Bdellovibrio bacteriovorus: one gene and its partner. The protein of the gene in region 1 interacts with the protein of each later gene in a pairwise test. Links are inferred from orthologs where the notes say so. Each region holds a gene or a part of one and is shown in the gene's direction. Other genes may lie near its edges. The genes, in order: AZI85_RS04570 and grxD.

What was found.
Region 2: the proteins of AZI85_RS04570 (region 1) and grxD interact in binary tests that used the Escherichia coli proteins (3 or more experiments, as listed by UniProt). The link is inferred for Bdellovibrio bacteriovorus from one-to-one orthologs.

Annotation. Positions count from the first base shown.
Region 1 is NZ_LUKF01000003.1:139,377-142,647, reverse strand. The notes cover bases 19-2,964. They hold AZI85_RS04570 (BolA family protein), read left to right. Parts: upstream 19-1,299; coding sequence 1,300-1,629; downstream 1,630-2,964. Other genes in these bases: ettA (energy-dependent translational throttle protein EttA), read left to right, coding at 2,026-2,964; AZI85_RS04565 (hypothetical protein), read right to left, coding at 1,631-1,891; AZI85_RS04575 (hypothetical protein), read left to right, coding at 673-1,290; AZI85_RS04580 (ParA family protein), read left to right, coding at 19-662. In the rest of the region: more of AZI85_RS04580, read left to right, coding at 1-18; more of ettA, read left to right, coding at 2,965-3,271. UniProt on the Escherichia coli protein: Transcriptional regulator that plays an important role in general stress response. Has many effects on cell morphology, cell growth and cell division. Acts by regulating the transcription of many genes, including dacA (PBP-5), dacC (PBP-6), ampC and mreB.
Region 2 is NZ_LUKF01000016.1:209,653-212,822, forward strand. What follows is about bases 287-3,131. They hold grxD (Grx4 family monothiol glutaredoxin), read left to right. Parts: upstream 287-1,480; coding sequence 1,481-1,783; downstream 1,784-3,131. Other genes in these bases: AZI85_RS10650 (LTA synthase family protein), read right to left, coding at 287-1,167; AZI85_RS10655 (BolA/IbaG family iron-sulfur metabolism protein), read left to right, coding at 1,248-1,460; AZI85_RS10665 (YgaP family membrane protein), read left to right, coding at 1,785-1,994; AZI85_RS10670 (FAD-binding oxidoreductase), read left to right, coding at 2,003-3,131. In the rest of the region: more of AZI85_RS10650, read right to left, coding at 1-286; more of AZI85_RS10670, read left to right, coding at 3,132-3,170. UniProt on the Escherichia coli protein: Monothiol glutaredoxin involved in the biogenesis of iron-sulfur clusters.

The DNA of each region.
Region 1 (3,271 bases):
ATGGTGCGCGCGTTCTGTTCGTCGATTTGGATCAACAAGCCAACTTGAGCTTTGCTTTAGGCGTAGAAGACGAAAGCCTTCCGGTCTGGGTTGATATCGCGGAAAAACGCAAAAGCATCGAAGAATGTGTGCGTTTTGTTGAGCCTCACGTGGATTTAATTCCGTCTTCATTGAACAACTCGGTTTTAGAAAGAGTTCTGATGAATTCCAACCGCAATTGGGCCCAAATGGTGAAAGCGCCGCTAGAAAAGATCAAGCACCGCTATGATTTGATCTTGATCGATACAGCCCCGGCTTTAAGTGCGGTGAATACGGCGGTGACCGTGGCTTCCGATGAGGTCATTTTGCCTGTGAATCCGGATAAATTTGCATTCTTGGGTTTACAGAAGAATTTGAGCGAATTAGAGGATATTAAGCAGGACTTCGACCTGGAATTTACGAAAAAAATTCTGTTCACGAAGTTCGATGGTCGTGAAAACACCAGTCATGAACTTTTACAGAAATGCATCGAATCTTTTGAGGATTGTCTGATGAAGGGGTATATTAGAACTTCATCAGAGGTGAAAAACACCGTGCGTTCCGGCAAGGGATTGTTTGCTGGAAAGTCCCCAGCCAAAGCGGATTATGATTTTGTCACTCGAGAAATGTTAGGATTTGTCTAAGAGGTGTCACATGCCAGAAATTAAGCACTACGACGGTAAAAAGAAACATTCTTCTAAAGGCGGGCACAAAAAAGCTCACCATGGTGATAAGCACGCGCCGAAGCGTCGCCCTCGTCACGAGATGGAAGCTGATGAAGCTCTTCACGATGAAGAACACATTGAGATGGAAACGGCTGCGATTATGAACGACGCCGGTGTCATCGTTGATGAGGCTGAAGTCACCATCGAGGAAGCCGATTCGATCAACACGGAAGCGCAAAATGAAGGTGTTCGTCCTGAAGAAATCACGGTGGAAGCTCACCGCGTTTCTGAAGAAGATACTTCTCACGAAGATATGATGTCTTCTAATGGCGAAGGCCCGCAAAAAGTTCACTTAGAATTCTACGGCAGCGAATTGATCCGCATGAAAGCTCCTAAGGTGATGGAGTTGGCTGACACCGTGGCTGAAGAATGGGTGCACGACGGTCAGTTTGAAGGTCTTCCGGTCGGACATCCTTTGGCGCAAATGGCAGCAGCAAAAGCTTTACGTACTGCCAAAGATGTGGAAAAGAAGCTCGAAGAAAAAGGCGTTTTCGTCATGGCGAAAATGGGCTTGGATTACGTAAAATCCAAGATTGATAAAAAATAAAAAGGTTTCATGTCCACACGTGCTACTCGTTTGAATGATATTTTAAGCAAAGCTCTCGTTCCGATCCATATGGAAATCGAAAACGAGAGCTTTATGCATTCTGTTCCCCCTGGCAGCGAGACTCATTTCAAAGTTTTGGTGGTCTCTGAGAAGTTTACGGGGAAGTCCCGCATCGATCGTCAAAGAATGATCAATGAGCTGTTAAAAGAAGAACTGCAAAGCGGTCTTCATGCCTTGACGCAGAAAACGCTGACGCCCGAAGAATGGGAAAAGCAAAAAGCGGCCTTGAATTTCGAATCCCCCGAATGTCTTGGGGGCAGCAAGCACGACAGAAAGTAAATTAATCGGCGAATTCGTTCAGTTTGGATTTGAGTTCGCCCAGAAGTCTTTTGACTTCACGAAGCTGCTCTTCTTCAGGAGAGATGCGATTGGACATCTGTTCTGTCAGAGTGTCCCAGCTATTCAGAGCTTCGGTTAGATCCTTATTCAGGTTTCCAAACAGCGATTTGCGCGAAGAAGAGGGCTTTTCGGAGGTTTCCGAACGTTCCGCCGCGGCTTCTAGAAGCGTATTCGATTGTTTCTCTAAGACGTCGTCACTCATTATGCTAATTACAATCTGCTTATTTTGTTTGCCGAAAGTGCTTCATGCACAGGGGCGACAGTTTCATAAATGGAACTCCATTTGACAAGTATTTTTAGCCTGGTAAAGATACTCTCTTTTAGGAGTGTGACATCATGTCTCAAGAGATTATCTACACAATGAAGGGCGTAAGTAAAGTATATCCTCCACAAAGATACGTGTTGAAGGATATTTACCTTTCTTACTTCTATGGCGCAAAGATCGGTGTTCTTGGTTTGAACGGTTCTGGTAAGTCGACTTTGCTTAGAATTATGGCAGGTGTGGATAAGGACTTCCTCGGTGAAGCTTTTCCATCCAAAACAATGAAAGTCGGTTACTTCGAGCAAGAACCGCACTTGGATCCCGCACTAACGGTGAAAGAAAATATCTTCGCCGGTATGGGTGAATTGCCGAAATTGATGGGCGAATACAACGCGATCAACGACAAATTCTCTGATCCGGATTTGGATCCAGACGAAATGAATAAGCTGATTGAAAAACAAGGCGCAATCCAAGAAAAATTGGAAGCTTTGGGAGCTTGGGACGTTGATCAAAAAATCGAAATCGTGATGGATGCTCTTCGCTGTCCAGATGGCGATCTTCCTGTGACAAACCTTTCAGGTGGTGAGAAGCGCCGTGTGGCTTTGGCAAGATTGATCATGTCTGAACCCGACATCTTATTGCTGGATGAGCCGACGAATCACTTGGACGCAGAATCTGTCGCATGGCTTGAACAATATCTTTCGAAGTTCCCAGGAACTGTGATCGCAGTTACGCATGACCGTTATTTCCTGGATAACGTTGCAGGCTGGATCTTAGAACTTGATCGTGGTGAAGGCATTCCTTGGAAAGGAAACTACACATCTTGGCTAGAACAAAAAGACAAGCGTCAAGCCAACGAAGCCAAAGACCAAGCTCGCAAAGCCAAGACTTTAGAGCGCGAGTTGGATTGGATCCGTCAAGGTGCGAAAGCTCGTCAGGCGAAATCAAAAGCGCGTATTTCTAACTACGAAAATCTATTGAAAGAAGCCTCGCCAGAGAAAATCCAAGAGATGTCTATCTACATTCCGCCAGGACCTCGTTTGGGTGATATCGTCGTTGAGGCGAAAAACATCACAAAAGCTTACGATCACAAAGTTCTTTTGGACGACGTCAGCTTCACCATTCCTCGTGGTGCGATCGTGGGCGTTATCGGGCCGAACGGTGTGGGTAAATCGACATTGTTCCGTATGATCACAGGTAAAGAAAATCCAGATTCTGGTACTTTCAAAGTCGGAGAGACGGTGAAAATCGCTTACGTTGATCAAACGCGTGAAACTTTGGATCCGAATAAAACGATCTTTGAAGAGCTTTCAGGCGGTC
Region 2 (3,170 bases), on another replicon or contig:
AACCCCCGCACTTTGCATGAAGGAATCAAAGTACATTGTGCCGTTATGACCACCGTGGAAGAAACTCGTGGAATAGCCCTTCTGCGAAAGCAACGTCCCCAAGCCCAAAAAGTAGTTGGAAGTAAAGTGCGAAGAAATAAAAGGCTCGCTCATCAAAGCAGGGATTCCCGCCATGACCGCCCCGACGCCCTCAATCGAACGACGACCATTGGCATAAGCGTTTTTAAAGACCAAAGATTTTTCCATCAAAGAATCCATAAACGGCGTATAGCTTTTGCCATTCACGGGACCCAGGTATTCTTCTCCGAAGCTTTCTAAAATAATCAAAACGATATTCTGAGGCTTCGGCAAACGAAGACCTTCCATTTTAGAGCCGACAAAAGAACCGTTCAAATGCCTCAACATATCGTCTTTGTTTTCAAAGTACTTTTCTTGCTTCAGCCCTTGAGCACCGTAGCTTTTAATAAAAGTAAAAGACGAATTTAAAACTAGATTGTTTAATAAAGGCGCGGAAAACACATTCGCACTGACAAAATTCACGGGCTTGCTTTGTAAACCTCCGCGAATACCCACCACTGAAATCACGATCGCCATGAAAGACAAAAAGCCATGGGACAGCCAGTAACCCAAAGGTTTCTTTCTTTGCCCGGCCCAGTAAATGCCTTTTTGCTTTTTAAAACTGAACTTAAAAATGGCGAAAACAAATAAAGCCACCAAAGCCGTGTTAACCAGAAACAACAGCCAATAACTGGAAATAAAATTCCATATCTTACCCTGCATCTCGCCCATGATAAAAAGGCTGTCATAGGTAAAGCGGCGGCCGACGAAGTTGATAAACTCGGTATCGCCCAAATTTAAGATGAAAAGAGGGATTTGCAAGACGGTGAAACCCAAAGCCAAAAGCCATTGCCACCCTTTTTGCCAGCTTCGAGGCCAAGGAATCATCGCCAGCAAAATCAGCGGCGCAGAAAGACTTAAGACCGCCGAAATATCAAAGCGCAGACCGACAACGAAGGACCATAGGATGTCCGAGAGCTCCTTGGATTTAAAAAGGCTCCAATTCCATAGCAGAAACTCTACGCGCGCGAAGAAATAAAAAAGCAGGGCTAAGAGCGCTAAAGCAAAGACTTTTAGCAGGCGTGACGTCGGTCCAAACATACCGCCCATAGTACATCGACCGCCCGTGTCATTCAAGTGGACTTAGCTCGGTGCCTCTGCTACTTTCCCCCTCTATGACACCAGAACAAATGAAAGAAAGATTAGAATCTCACTACCAAGGCGCGAAGATCGAAGTTTACGATCTGACAGGCACTCAAGATCACTATGAAGTGTTCGTGGAAAGCCCTGTGTTCGCGGGAATGACTCGCATTCAACAGCATCAGCATGTGATGGCTTGCTTTGGTCCAGAATTAAAGACTGGCGAGGTTCACGCACTCTCAATCAAGACTAAGATTAAGTAAGTTTTTAAAAAGAGGTCCCCATGACAACTCATGAAAGAATTGATTCCATTCTAAACCAAAACAAAATCGTGCTTTTCATGAAAGGCACTCAACAATTCCCAATGTGCGGTTTTTCTGCACGTGCTTGCGCGATCTTGCAAGACATCGGCGTTCAATTTCACGACGTGAATGTTCTTGAAGATGAAGAAATCCGTTCAGGTATCAAAGAGTACGGCAACTGGCCGACAATTCCGCAACTTTACATCAACAAACAGTTGGTGGGCGGAAGCGATATCATGATGGAAATGTACCAATCTGGTGAGTTGCAAGAGCTTATAAAATAACATGAGATGTAATGTTGCCGTTTGGGACCGCATTTTAAGGTTTATTTTTGGCGTATTCTTAACAGCCTACGCCATTGCCGGCGGTCCTTTTTGGGCATACATCGGTTTGTATGGCCTCATCACTGCTGCTTGGGGCTTGTGTCCTGTCTACGCCTTCTTTAGAATAAGAACTCTGAAAGATTATCATCGCGCGATTCCTGACGAAGAATAGGATGTTGTATGTCCACGGCCCTCATCGAACTTGAAAGTTTTTTACAAAAAGACCAAATCAAAACCGACGAGGAAAGCCTCAAATACTGGGGTAAAGACTGGACAACTTATTTCGACATCAAAGCCACGGCGATTGTTTTTCCTCGCAGCACCGAAGATGTCGTTGCCATCGTAAAATGGGCGCGCAAAAATAAAATGGCCCTTGTTCCCTCAGGCGGACGCACGGGTCTTTCCGGTTCTGCCGTCGCCTCTCAAGGTGAAGTCGTTGTCTCTTTTGACCAAATGAACAAAATCAAAGATTTCAGTGCTGTCGATCAATCCGTTGTGATTGAGCCCGGTGTTGTCACTGAAGCTTTGCAAGAGTTCGCTCACTCTAAAAATCTTTTTTATCCCGTAGATTTTGCAGCAACAGGTTCTTCCCAAATGGGTGGCAATATCGCTACCAACGCGGGCGGAATTAAAGTTGTACGCTATGGTTTAACTCGCGAATGGATCATTGGACTTAAAGTCGTGACCGGCGCTGGAGAAGTTTTAGAACTTAACAACGGCCTTGTGAAAAATGCGACAGGGTATGATCTTCGCCACTTGTTCATCGGATCTGAAGGTACGTTGGGATTTATCGTGGAAGCGACAATTCGTCTGGCTCCCGCTCCTCCACCAATGAAAGTTTTGGTGATGGCGGTCAGTGGACTTGATGCTGTGATGAAAATCTTCGCGGAATTTAAAACGAAGACATCACTTGTTGCGTTTGAGATGTTCTCAGACAAGGCGTTGAACAAAGTATTAGAAAATACGGGCCTGCCAGCTCCACTAGAAACGAAAGCTTCATTTTACGTCTTAGCTGAAGTTGAAACTCGCAACGAGCAAGATGAAGAACACGCTTTGGGTGTTTTTGAAAAGTGTTTGGAAGAAAGCTGGGTCCTGGACGGAGTGATCAGTCAGTCGGACGTCCAAGCGGCGACCTTCTGGCGCTACCGCGAAGATATCTCTGAGTCGTTAGCCAAATATTCTCCGTACAAAAACGATATCGCCGTGACTATTTCTAAAGTGCCTCCATTCATGGAAGATTTAGATAAGGTTTTGGCGCAAGCCTACCCAACTTGGGAAGTCGTATGGTTCGGCCACATCGGCGATGGGAACTTGCACATCAATATTTTGCGCCCTTCGGGAATGAGTA